Regions from separate parts of the Citrobacter sp. GW821-FHT02E08 genome, predicted to be linked through region 1. Evidence: predicted binding sites of a transcription regulator. Region 1 holds the regulator's gene; each other region holds the start of a gene.
The links. Region 1 encodes Fur, which represses iron uptake genes when iron is present. Its sites were predicted from a motif close to ATAATAATGAGAACNACTATCAA; they were not measured.

Region 1 (4,539 bases):
GCTGACAAACCAGCTTATCTCGCTGCGTGGCCAGGGGTCTGTCTGAATTTCTGCTCTAAATCATAAATCGTGTAGCACAGAGTGCAGTCCTGCGTGTTTGCTGTTTCCGCATGCCTGACTGATCTGCTATGATTGCCCTTATCCGTGGGCAATACGCCACCACCATTTCAATAAGTTTCAAGAGGTTATTTTACTCATGGCAATCACTGGCATCTTTTTCGGCAGCGACACCGGTAATACCGAAAATATCGCAAAAATGATTCAAAAACAGCTTGGTAAAGACGTTGCCGATGTTCATGACATTGCGAAAAGCAGTAAAGAAGACCTGGAAGGGTATGACATTCTGCTGTTAGGTATTCCGACCTGGTACTACGGTGAAGCACAGTGCGACTGGGATGACTTCTTCCCTACCCTCGAAGACATTGATTTCAATGGTAAACTGGTGGCTCTGTTTGGTTGCGGCGATCAGGAAGACTACGCAGAATACTTCTGCGATGCGCTGGGCACCATCCGCGACATTATCGAACCGCGCGGCGCAACCATCGTAGGCCACTGGCCAACTGCAGGCTATCACTTCGAAGCCTCTAAAGGTCTTGCTGATGACGATCATTTTGTCGGTCTGGCTATCGACGAAGACCGTCAGCCGGAATTGACCGCTGAGCGCGTTGAAAAATGGGTTAAACAGATTTCTGCCGAACTTCATCTCGACGAAATCATCAACGCCTGATTTCGTGCGGCGCAGAAACCATCTGCGCCGCATCAATAAATAAAATCAATCAAAATAATTGCTACAAATTTGTAACTTTCCTGCCCATCCCTGTACAATGTTCGGGTGTTATTCTGGTATTGCACAGTGTGATTGTTGGCAGTACCACGTTTTGATTAATAATATTTGCCCGAGGCTTGCAGTTTTCATTTAGACATGGCAGTTCTATAATGATACGCATTCTCTCAAGTGCAATTTCTGTCACTTCTTTAATGAAGTGAATCGTTTAGTAACAGGACAGATTCCGCATGACTGACAACAATACCGCATTAAAGAAGGCTGGCCTGAAAGTAACGCTTCCTCGTTTAAAAATTCTGGAAGTTCTTCAGGGACCGGATAACCATCACGTCAGTGCGGAAGATTTGTATAAACGTCTGATCGACATGGGTGAAGAAATTGGTCTGGCGACCGTGTATCGCGTGCTGAACCAGTTCGATGACGCCGGTATCGTGACCCGCCACAATTTTGAAGGCGGTAAGTCCGTTTTTGAGCTGACTCAACAGCATCATCATGATCATCTTATTTGCCTCGATTGTGGCAAAGTGATTGAGTTCAGCGATGATTCTATCGAAGCGCGTCAACGTGAAATTGCGACTAAGCATGGTATTCGTTTAACCAACCATAGCCTCTATCTTTACGGTCACTGCGCTGAAGGCGATTGCCGCGAAGACGAACACGCGCACGACGCAAAGTAATATGCCCCCAAAGAGCCAACCACGCGGTTGGCTTTTTTATGCCCATAAAAAAGACCCGCTATCAAAGCAGGTCTTTTTCCCCTTCCGGTAAGTACATTTACTGTACTGTGTTTTTACTGCGAATTTCTTTCCAGATTTTGTCACAATCGGCTTGTACCGCCTGACCATTGCCCGTACGTGTCGCCTGAATACATTGCTGGTAATCCAGTACCCGCACGCTCTCTTCGTTAGCAAACTGCTTATGCTGGTCTTCTTTTTTCAGCACATTTAATACGCTTTGGCAGGCTTCGATTTTTTCCGGTGAACCTTGCGCGGTGTTAATACATGCGCTGTATGCCTCTTTAAGGCGGCTATCTTCCTTAGGTGCAGGAGATTGCGAGCAGGCCACCAGACCTGACGCCATAATGGCGATGAGTAACATTTTTTTCATACAACGGTCCTCAACGATGCGGCAGAGAAATACCCTGCCGCGACTGGCATCAGAAAATAGTGAATGGGGCGATAACCATGAACTTCACGTCACGCTCATCCTGGAAGATGTTGCCATAACCACCGCTCCAGCTCGGGATATTGGAGTGGTTGTCATACTCGGTGAAGTGCAGTTTAAACATGGTGCCTTTGGCACGTCCTTCCTGCATGGTATAAACCGCATCAAGACTGTAGGAGGATTCTTCGATGGTTTTGTTTTTGTCGTAGAACGCATCCGGGTTGCTCTGCCAGGTAGCCGGTTTGGCATCCCAGGCGTAGACGTACGACGCACCCAGCGCCATACCTGGCAGATTCCAGTTCTTCAGGTCATACATCGCGCCGAAGAAGACCGCTTTTTCGCCGTTGGCGTTAAAGTCGGAACGGTTATCCCACCAGACATCCAAACGACCGTTTGAGGAGGCATAGGTCGGCGTCATACGCTGCAAGAAGTAGCCCTGCTGCCCGTCCGCTTTCACCCAGGTTCCTTCCAGACGCAGATCGACCACTTCCGCCACTTTGTAACCGAAAGTCAGTGCCTGCAACCATGCAGTGCCGTCATAGATGTCGTTCACACTGCGATCATCAACTTTATCGCGTGCGCCGTAGAACTGGTAACTGGTGGTAAACGGATTCCCGCCCAGATCGAATTTGTAACTGGCTTTGGCAAAGTACTGATCGACATAACCCTCAGACTGACCAAAGGCAGCCTCAAGAATAAGATCATTTTTGAAATCGTATTTTGCGCCAACGGAGTGGAGATAATCGACTTTGGTCTTTTTATCAGCCTGGTAGAATTTATCCACTTCAATGTGCCATGGCGCTTTATATTCGTTGGCCCACATGTAGGAGAAACTCAACGCGCCCGCATCGCCATAGTCAAAATTGGCTCCAGCTTCTGCCCCTTGATAGGTACCCGGCATAAAGCTCCAGTGCGGCGCTAACAGCGTCTGTCCGGTTGGCTGAATATAACCGGCACGTGCCCAGGTCGGGCCATACTTAAATTTTGCAGCAGCTTTATAAAGACTGACACCACTCTTATCGCCAGAGTAATCTTCGTCATAGCCTTTATTTTTTTTCGAGAATGCAATTTCGTTAGGGTGTCCGCTGTCGTCACTTTCCGCCATTTCAATTGCGGTAAATGCCGCAATATCCAGACCGAACATATCCGCTGCATAACCCGACTGGAAATCCAGGTTGGCGTTCCAGGTCGCGTGTGAAAGGTTGGTTTTGTATTTATCTTCATCCGTGACGTCTTTACGGTCACGCTCACGCTGCCAGTAATAAATGCCGCCTGTTAAGGTCGAATCGTCGATAAAGCCCGCGGCGCTTGCCTGCGGTGCAACCATCCAACCCGACATTGCTGTGATACCGGCGATAGCCAGCGCCAGCGTACTACGTTTGCCACTAAACGTACGCATATGTTAATCCTCTTTGACGTATAAAATGCTGCCGCCAAAGGCGAACAGCTAAAAATAAAAATTAAAAATAGCGCTGAGAAAACCTCATTGACTACAGTGAACAGACTATTTTTCGCGACGCGAATTATCAATCTCTTTCTGTAACCAGTATGTAATAATATGAGCGACCGCACATATTTCATTGCTTTTTGTTACACATTCAGCAAATGCGAAAAATTATCATCAAAATGAAAAATACCGTTGATTTCCATGAAGATGAAAACGGTTACAGCGTTTAATTTAGTCTCGACCTAAATTTCTGAGCCTACTTATCAAAAAATCGTTTATCGGATTAATTATTTTTCAGATGCAATTAATTCGCTCCGCAAACAGAGGATCTCGCGGAAATTAAGCGAAAAAAAACGCCGCGAAGCGCGGCGTTAGTCGGATGGGATGGTGTCGTGTGGCTTATTCGCCGACTTTAGCCCATGTATCACGTAAACCGACAGTACGGTTAAATACCAGTTTGTCGGCCGTTGCATAGCGGCTGTCGAGGCAGAAGTATCCCTCACGCTCGAACTGGAAGGCTTTACCCGCAACCGCAGTCTTCAGCGACGGTTCTGCGAAGCCCTGTTTGATCACCAGCGAATCAGGGTTCATTGCCGACAGGAAATCTTCCGCCGCGCCTGGATTCGGTACGCTGAAAAGGCGATCGTACAGACGAATTTCAACCGGCAATGCGTGCGCTACACTCACCCAGTGAATAACGCCTTTTACTTTACGCCCGTCAGCCGGATCTTTGCTCAGGGTGTCTGCATCGTAGGTACAGAAGATGGTGGTGATATTACCTTCCGCATCTTTCTCTACACGCTCTGCTTTGATCACGTAAGCGTTACGCAAACGGACTTCTTTCCCCATCACCAGACGTTTGTACTGCTTGTTGGCTTCTTCGCGGAAGTCAGCACGATCGATCCAGATCTCGCCACTGAACGGAACTTCACGGCTGCCCATTTCCGGTTTGTTCGGATGGTTAGGCATGGTGACCATTTCGCCTTCGCCCTGATAGTTTTCGATAACCAGTTTTACTGGATCGATAACCGCCATTGCGCGCGGGGCGTTTTCGTTCAGATCTTCACGGATGCAGGACTCCAGCGATGCCATCTCAATGGTGTTGTCCTGCTTGGTGATGCCGATGCGTTTGCAGAACTCACGA
Region 2 (4,539 bases), on a different contig from region 1:
TCTTTCTGCCGCATTATTGCGGGCGAAATTCAGGCACGCGCCGAACAGGTAGAAGCTGCCGTTCGCCTGCTTGACGAAGGGAACACCGTGCCGTTTATCGCACGTTATCGTAAGGAAATCACCGGCGGTCTGGATGATACGCAACTGCGTAACCTGGAAACGCGTCTGGGGTATTTACGCGAACTGGAAGACAGACGTCAGTCGATCCTCAAATCTATTTCCGAGCAAGGCAAACTGACCGATGAGCTGGCAAATGCCATCAACGGTACGTTAAGTAAGACCGAACTCGAAGATCTCTACCTGCCTTATAAACCGAAGCGCCGTACCCGTGGACAAATAGCCATCGAAGCAGGCCTTGAGCCGCTGGCCGATCTGCTGTGGACCGACCCGTCCAACGACCCGGAAGCAGAAGCCGCCAAATACATCGACGCCGAAAAAGGCGTGGCTGACACCAAAGCGGCACTCGACGGAGCGCGCTACATCCTGATGGAGCGTTTTGCCGAAGACGCCGCTCTGCTGGCGAAAGTACGTGATTATCTGTGGAAAAACGCCCACATCGTGGCGACCGTGGTGGCAGGCAAAGAGGAAGAAGGCGCGAAATTCCGCGACTACTTCGACCATCACGAACCGATCTCCTCCGTTCCGTCTCACCGCGCGTTGGCAATGTTCCGCGGTCGTAACGAAGGCGTATTACAGCTCTCGCTGAATGCCGATCCGCAGTTCGATGAGCCGCCGAAAGAGAGCCACGGCGAACAGATTATCCAGGACCACCTCGGCCTGCGCCTGAACAACGCCCCGGCGGACAGCTGGCGTAAAGGCGTAGTGAGCTGGACATGGCGTATTAAAGTGCTGATGCACCTCGAAACCGAGCTGATGGGAACCGTGCGCGAGCGCGCGGAGGATGAAGCGATTAACGTCTTCGCCCGTAACCTGCACGATCTGCTGATGGCAGCGCCTGCCGGTCTGCGCGCCACTATGGGTCTCGATCCGGGTCTGCGTACCGGCGTGAAGGTCGCTGTTGTCGACGGTACCGGCAAACTGGTCGCCACCGACACCATTTACCCGCATACCGGTCAGGCAGCGAAAGCCGCCGTCGCGGTTGCCGCGCTGTGCGAAAAATACAACGTCGAACTGGTCGCCATCGGCAACGGCACCGCATCACGTGAAACGGAGCGTTTCTTTCTCGACGTACAGAAACAGTTCCCGAAAGTGACCGCACAAAAGGTGATCGTCAGCGAAGCCGGTGCATCCGTTTACTCGGCTTCCGAACTGGCTGCTCTGGAATTCCCGGATCTCGACGTTTCGCTGCGCGGCGCGGTTTCTATCGCCCGACGCCTGCAAGATCCGCTGGCCGAGCTGGTAAAAATCGATCCGAAATCCATCGGTGTGGGCCAGTACCAGCATGACGTCAGCCAGACTCAACTCGCCCGTAAACTGGACGCCGTAGTCGAAGACTGCGTAAACGCCGTCGGTGTCGATCTAAACACAGCATCCGTGCCACTGTTAACCCGCGTGGCGGGTCTGACCCGGATGATGGCGCAGAATATCGTGAGCTGGCGTGATGAGAACGGCCAATTCCAGAACCGCCAGCAGTTGCTGAAGGTAAGCCGTCTGGGGCCAAAAGCCTTTGAACAGTGCGCGGGCTTCCTGCGTATCAACCATGGTGACAACCCGCTGGATGCGTCCACGGTTCACCCGGAAGCGTACCCTATCGTTGAACGCATTCTGGCGGCCACCGAACAGTCCTTGCGCGACCTGATGGGCAACAGCAGCGAGTTACGTAACCTGAAAGCGTCTGACTTTACTGACGAACGCTTCGGGGTGCCGACCGTCACCGATATCATCAAAGAGCTGGAAAAACCGGGTCGCGACCCGCGTCCGGAGTTTAAAACCGCTCAGTTTGCCGATGGTGTAGAGACCATGAACGATCTGCTGCCTGGCATGATCCTGGAAGGCGCAGTCACCAACGTGACCAACTTTGGCGCGTTTGTGGATATCGGCGTCCATCAGGACGGACTGGTGCATATCTCTTCCCTGTCGAACAAGTTCGTCGAAGATCCTCATACCGTGGTGAAAGCGGGCGACATCGTTAAAGTGAAGGTGCTGGAAGTGGATCTGCAACGTAAGCGTATTGCCCTGACCATGCGTCTGGACGAACAGCCCGGTGAAACGAACGCCCGTCGCAGTAGCGGCAGTAACGAACGTGCCCAGGGCAATCGCCCGGCGGCAAAAGCGGCAAAACCACGCGGTCGCGACGCTCAACCTGCCGGTAACAGCGCCATGATGGACGCACTGGCCGCAGCGATGGGTAAAAAACGCTAACGCCGGTTTTGTTTGCGTCTTCCTGCTTCTGGCACGGCTCTCGTGCCAGAAGCAGCCTTCCGTTTTTTTTGGATCCCCAAGCTTTTCCCCCTTTCTTCCCGACAAGCAAATCCATTTACGGTTTAACAATTAACGTCTGCAGAATGAATCTGTTAATTAATTTCATCAGGTGAGGATGACACTATTAATTATCACATCGTTAACATATAAAACGTTAATTAAACATTAAGAGGGTTAATTATTGCGAATGGCATTACCTGTCCGTAAGGGGAATAAATGTTGAGCCATATCAAGATTGGTTCAATTTATTATACAAAACCACATTCGGTCACATTTTAAGTATTGATGATAGAAACCATTCTCATTATCATTGTACTGTTGATTATTTAATCTTTCCTTCGTTGGCTAATCATCTGGTCTCATGCCCTCCGCTCTGCGCACCGCATGAGGTAAACATCCAGTTAGCGAGAAACAAAGTAGGCCCTATGCAATTTACTCCAGACACTACGTGGAAAATTACCGGTTTTGCCCGTGAAATCAGTCCGGCGTACCGTCAGAAACTGCTTTCCCTCGGCATGCTGCCCGGCTCTTCTTTTAATGTGGTGCGCGTTGCGCCCTTAGGCGACCCCATTCATATCGAAACGCGTCGTGTTAGCCTGGTATTGCGTAAAAAAGATCTGGCCTTATTAGAAGTGGAAGCGGTTTCCTGTTAATACAGTGAGTCTATAAAAATGAAAAAATTAACCATTGGTTTAATTGGCAATCCAAATTCCGGCAAGACAACCTTATTTAACCAGCTCACCGGTGCGCGTCAGCGTGTGGGCAACTGGGCTGGCGTTACCGTCGAACGTAAAGAGGGTCAGTTCGCCACGACCGATAATCAGGTCACGCTGGTCGATTTACCCGGCACCTATTCGCTAACCACCATTTCGTCGCAAACCTCGCTTGATGAGCAAATTGCCTGCCATTACATTCTGAGCGGCGACGCAGACCTGCTGATCAACGTGGTCGATGCCTCTAACCTTGAGCGTAACCTCTACCTGACGTTACAACTGCTTGAATTAGGCATTCCCTGCATTGTCGCACTCAACATGCTGGATATTGCTGAAAAACAGCAGATCCGTATTGATATTGATGCCCTGTCCGCACGCCTTGGCTGTCCTGTGGTCCCGCTGGTTTCCACACGGGGTCGTGGGATTGAAGCGCTGAAATTAGCCATCGACCGCCATCAGGCAAATGACAGCGTTGAGCTGGTGCATTATGCCCAGCCGCTTTTACGTGAAGCCCATTCGCTGGCTGACGCGATGTCTACGGATATGCCGTTGCAACAGCGCCGCTGGCTTGGTCTGCAAATGTTGGAAGGCGATATCTATAGCCGCGCGTATGCCGGTGACGCCGCGCAACGTCTTGACGCCTCAATAGCGCGCTTAAGCGAGACGATGGATGATCCGGCGCTGCACATCGCCGACGCGCGTTACCAGTGTATCGCCGCCATCTGCGACGTGGTGAGCAATACGCTGACCGCCGAACCCAGCCGTTTCACCACGGCAGTGGATAAAATCATCCTTAACCGCTTCCTCGGTCTGCCGATTTTCCTGTTCGTCATGTACCTGATGTTCCTGCTTGCCATTAACATCGGTGGTGCTTTACAGCCGCTGTTTGACGTCGGCTCGGTCGCACTGTTTGTGCATGGTATCCAGTGGATTGGCTACACCCTTCACTTCCCGGAGTGGTTAACTATTTTCCTGGCCCAGGGCCTTGGCGGTGGGATCAACACCGTTCTGCCGCTGGTGCCGCAGATCGGGATGATGTACTTGTTCCTCTCCTTCCTTGAAGACTCCGGTTACATGGCGCGCGCAGCGTTTGTGATGGACCGGTTGATGCAAGCACTGGGGCTGCCGGGTAAGTCATTCGTGCCGCTGATTGTGGGCTTTGGTTGCAACGTCCCCTCGGTGATGGGCGCGCGTACTCTGGATGCACCACGTGAACGTCTGATGACCATCATGATGGCGCCGTTTATGTCCTGCGGCGCACGCCTGGCGATTTTTGCGGTGTTTGCTGCTGCCTTCTTTGGGCAGAATGGTGCGCTGGCGGTCTTCTCACTTTACGTGCTCGGTATTGTGATGGCGGTGTTGACCGGTCTGATGCTCAAACACACCATCATGCGTGGCGAAGCCTCTCCGTTTGTTATGGAACTGCCGGTCTATCATGTTCCGC
Region 3 (4,539 bases), on a different contig from region 1:
ATCATAAACTTCGTCATTTATTGCGTTATCAAGCGGGCCGCGTACGGCTGTCTTTTTTTAAGCAAAAACTCCGCCAGGTTGATAAATATCGACATTGTTTTCTGACAGACGTAGCAATGCGATGTGAAATACGGCGTCGCAATTTCATCAGGTCAGTGTCAATCGTTATCTAAGGAGGTGGTTGCCTTCACGTGGCAGACTGGGATGCGTGGTATCCAAACCGTCCAGAATCTTAAACATAGCTGCAGAAAAGTCAGGCTGCGCACCTTGTCGGTGCAAAAATGCGGAGAGGATCACTTGAACGATGCGCAAGGCTCAGGAAGGCAGGGCTTCTGATCTCCCCGTTTTGTTTAGAAAAATCCCCGTCCACCCTGTAAGATGAGCCCTGGCAAGCGTATTTCACTGAGGATGAGCGTTATGAACACGGGACCATTGAACGAAAGCGAACTGGAGTGGCTGGATGATGTACTGACAAAGTACAACACCGAACACGCGATTCTGGATGTGTCAGAGCTGGATGGTCTGCTGACGGCGGTACTCAGTTCTCCACGTGAGATTGAGCCGGAGCAGTGGCTGGTGGCAGTATGGGGCGGGCCGCAATATGTGCCGCGCTGGTCATCGGAAAAAGAGATGACGCGCTTTATGAATCTTGCGTTCCAGCATATGGCTGATACCGCCGACAGGCTGAACGAGTTTCCGGAGCAGTTTGAACCTTTATTTGGCCTGCGCGAAATTGAAGGCCATGAGCTGACGATTGTCGAAGAGTGGTGCTTTGGCTATATGCGCGGTGTGGCGCTTTCTGACTGGTCAGCGTTGCCAGACTCGCTGAAACCAGCGCTGGAGGCAATTGCGTTGCACGGTACGGAAGAGAACTTTGCCGTGGTAGAGAAGATGACGCCAGAGGCATTTGAAGAAAGCGTAGAGGCTATCCGGATGGCGGCGCTGGATCTTCACGCCTGGTGGATGGCGCATCCGCAAGAAATTCCGTTGCAGGTACCGGTGAAAGTGGACGCCAAACCCGGCCGTAACGATCCCTGTCCTTGCGGCAGCGGCAAAAAGTATAAGCAGTGCTGTCTGCATTAATAGTACGTTAAGTTCAGATGGCGCTTAAACCGCAGTTTACGCGCCATCTTCTGCACTCAACCTGGTTCGGGCAGCAGTCCCGCCGCGATAGAGAACTGAACTCCGATCACCACGATCCCGCAAAGAAACACCAGACCTAACGCCAGTGAACCGCCTTTAACGCGATATCCCGCCTGAGGGTTATGCTTTCGGCTTTGCCATGTCAGCAAAGAAGGGATCAGCAACGCCAGTACCGCCAGCGCTACACCGGCATAGCCCAGCGCCATGACAAATCCACGCGGATAGAAGAGGGCAAACGCCAGCGGTGGCAAAAAGGTAATTGCGCCAGTTTGCAGGCGTCCGCCAGCGGTATTGCGACGCTGGAACAGATCCGCCTGGTAATCAAATAATCCCAGCGCAACGCCGAGGAACGAGGTCGCCAGCGCCAGATCGGCGAACAGGTGCACCGCCAGCTCAACGTGAGGTGAGGCGACCACTTCCCGTAACGCCTGAAGCAGACCGTTTAATCCGGCGTGATCGGCCAGCAGCCCCATAAATGTTGAGGAGTCGATACTGCCGAGGGTCGCAAGCTGCCAGAAAATATAGGCGATCAGCGGAATTGCGCTGCCGGTGATAAACACCCAGCGTAATTTACGAATATTGCCGTCCATATAGCTGACAATGCTGGGCACGCTACCGTGAAAACCAAACGAGGTAAAAATCACCGGAATGGCGGACCACGCCAGTCCTTGCTGCAGCGGCAGGGTAAGAAGATTGATTTTGTGAATGTGCGGCATCAGCAGCGCCAGCATCACCACGAGGAAGATTATTTTGGCGCTGAACAGAAAACGGTTGAACAGATCGACAAGCGACGTTCCAACGCAGACCACTCCACCGGCAACAAAGGTGAACAGCAATACGCCAGCGGTGGGCGACATTTCGCTGCCAGTCCAGTCGTTGATACTGGAGGCGAGCAACTCACCGGCGCCGCTAATGTAGGCCGCTGTCAGGGCATACATTAAAAACATCATGCTAAACCCGGTCACCCACTGACCGTAGCGTCCCAGATACCGTTTTGCCAGCGTACCCAGCCCCGTATCTGCCGGAACATGTTGATACACTTCGAGAAGTAACAGCGCGGTGTAACACATCAGCGCCCACAGCCCAATCAATAACGCCAGCGTGACGCTGAAACCCACACCCGCTGCCGCCAGCGGCATGGCCAGCATACCTGCACCGATTGTGGTTCCCGCCACGATAAAAACACTTCCCAGAGTTCTATTCTTCACGCTTTCCTCTGTCCCAGAGATAATCAATAGTGGTATCTGCGGCGCAGGGTAAGGCATTACGTGATTTTCGTCAAATCGTCGTTACAATGAGTGTGAAGTTTTCTTTACGGTTTTTATAAGTGTGGTTGGCCCCGCATCATGCCAGTAGCCGAAGGATGTAAACCTGCGTTAGCGCAAAGCAGATAATGCGGCTTCATCTTAGGCTAGGTGCTTTATTGAGGAGGATGTATGGATTCTATTCACGGCCACGACGTGCTTAACATGATGATTGCGTCAGGCGAGCAATACACCCATGCCAGTCTTGAGGCAGCGATCGTTAAGCGGTTTGGTGCGCAGGCACGTTTTCATACCTGTTCAGCAGCAGAGATGACGGCGGCAGAGCTGGTGGCTTTTCTGGCGGCGAAGGGGAAATTTATTGCGAAGGATGACGGTTTTACGACGCACGAAAGCAAGATCTGCCGTCATTAAAAGAGTCCGGTGAAGTGGGCAGAAAACCCGCTTCACCGAAGCGAAATTAATTCTGTGTATCCAGCGTCGACAGTTCTTTGTCGATGAAGTAAAGGCCTTCACCGCTTTTACCTGCCAGCGTTAATTTATCAATGACCGATTTAAATAACTTCTCTTCTTCATGCTGTTCAGCCACGTACCACTGCAGGAAGTTAAAGGTAGGATAATCCTGGTTGGTCATCGCCGCGTGAGCCAGTTCGTTAATTTTCTGGGTGATCAATTGCTCGTGTTCGTACGTAACACGGAACAGTTCATCCAGTGACGCATATTCAGCGAAAGGAGACGCGACGGTATTAATACGCGGTAGGCTACCGGTATCGGTCAGATAATCGAACAGACGCTGCATATGCGTCATCTCTTCCTGGGCGTGACGGCGCAGGAACGCGGCGGCACCTTCAAAGCTGTTATAGCTGCACCACGCACTCATTTGCTGATAGAGCAGAGACGAATATAACTCGAGGTTCATCTGTTCATTCAGTTTTTCGATCATTTCTGTTTTCAGCATTGTTCTGCTCCACACATGTTAATGATATGTCGATGTGGCGCCACTATAATTTGTTATTTAATTATTTGCAAAAGGTAAAATAATAAAATCAATTATTAAAAATGCGAATGGGAATAAAACGCATTAACGCTCTTGAATTAAAAATAAAGACACGCTGAAATAATAAAAGGCCAGTCACTAATAAATAAACTGACCTCAACGTTTAATAATAGCCAGGTGTCGTAGAGGGGATCGCCACGCCCTGACACTGATACGATAAGGTTATTTTCGTATTCAGACACAGAGAACCCGCATAAACACTACAGGTAGACACAGGCTGGCCAAATCCGACGGCGTTCGCATAGCCCATTTGCTGACATTCACGCGTGGCGGTACCTTTGGCGACATAGTCGTCAGTACGTGCCGTTTGCAGCATCGCCTGATTCCAGGTGAGGCGAACAATCCCACTGGTTGCGTTGGCTTCGCTGACGTTTGCTTGTCGGGTGATGGTGCATCCCGCCAACATTAACAGCGAGAGGGCAAGAAAAAGGCTCTTCATGATATCGCTCTGAAAATTCGGTGATACGCTATCCTACCTGATACACCCTCGGTCCAATGGCTTGAATAGCCTGAGGATCACCCATGTTTAATGGCAACGACCGGGCGAAATGTACAAAAAATGCTCCACAGGCAGATAAAACGTGAGCCTGTTTTTGTTTTTTAAAACCATCTTTCATTAAATTTGAAAATACATTCATCACATAGTAATGTGGCGTCAATTTCACAGACTCACGTCGGGATTTATCGCGACGCATTCAGGAGATACAGTATGAAAATTGCACTGATGATGGAAAACAGCCAGGCAAGCAAAAATGCCATCATTCATAACGAACTCAAGGCCGTTGCGGATGAGAAGGGATTTCCCGTCTTTAACGTGGGCATGAGCGATGAGAATGACCATCATCTGACCTATATTCATCTTGGCATTATGGCCAGTATTCTGCTCAATGCTAAAGCGGTTGATTTTGTCGTGACCGGCTGCGGCACGGGTCAAGGGGCGCTGATGTCTCTGAACATCCATCCGGGCGTGATTTGCGGATACTGTATCGATCCGGCTGATGCGTTTCTGTTTGCCCAGATCAACAACGGCAATGCGCTTTCTCTACCTTTCGCGAAAGGTTTTGGCTGGGGTGCCGA

Region 2: a site for Fur is predicted at 2,671-2,693, ahead of feoA (ferrous iron transporter A). Genes of this name have one in related genera too.
Region 3: a site for Fur is predicted at 3,440-3,462, ahead of ftnA (non-heme ferritin). Genes of this name have one in related genera too.

The regions. Positions count from the first base shown of each region.
Region 1 covers NZ_JBWKVL010000002.1:61,113-65,651, forward strand. Annotated here, with positions in the region: gene ybfE (LexA regulated protein) at 1-46, shown strand, start outside; gene fldA (flavodoxin FldA) at 197-727, shown strand; partial or broken gene AC07UY_RS02620 (fur leader peptide) at 937-1,022, shown strand; gene fur (ferric iron uptake transcriptional regulator) at 1,015-1,461, shown strand; gene AC07UY_RS02630 (ChiQ/YbfN family lipoprotein) at 1,559-1,891, opposite strand; gene chiP (chitoporin ChiP) at 1,941-3,347, opposite strand; gene glnS (glutamine--tRNA ligase) at 3,795-4,539, opposite strand, start outside.
Region 2 covers NZ_JBWKVL010000003.1:345,780-350,318, reverse strand. Annotated here, with positions in the region: gene AC07UY_RS05955 (Tex family protein) at 1-2,322, shown strand, start outside; gene feoA (ferrous iron transporter A) at 2,808-3,035, shown strand; gene feoB (Fe(2+) transporter permease subunit FeoB) at 3,054-4,539, shown strand, end outside.
Region 3 covers NZ_JBWKVL010000017.1:15,706-20,244, reverse strand. Annotated here, with positions in the region: gene AC07UY_RS18555 (YecA/YgfB family protein) at 418-1,083, shown strand; gene tyrP (tyrosine transporter TyrP) at 1,140-2,351, opposite strand; gene AC07UY_RS18545 (YecH family metal-binding protein) at 2,580-2,819, shown strand; gene ftnA (non-heme ferritin) at 2,866-3,363, opposite strand; gene AC07UY_RS18535 (YecR-like family lipoprotein) at 3,566-3,901, opposite strand; gene AC07UY_RS18530 (RpiB/LacA/LacB family sugar-phosphate isomerase) at 4,172-4,539, shown strand, end outside.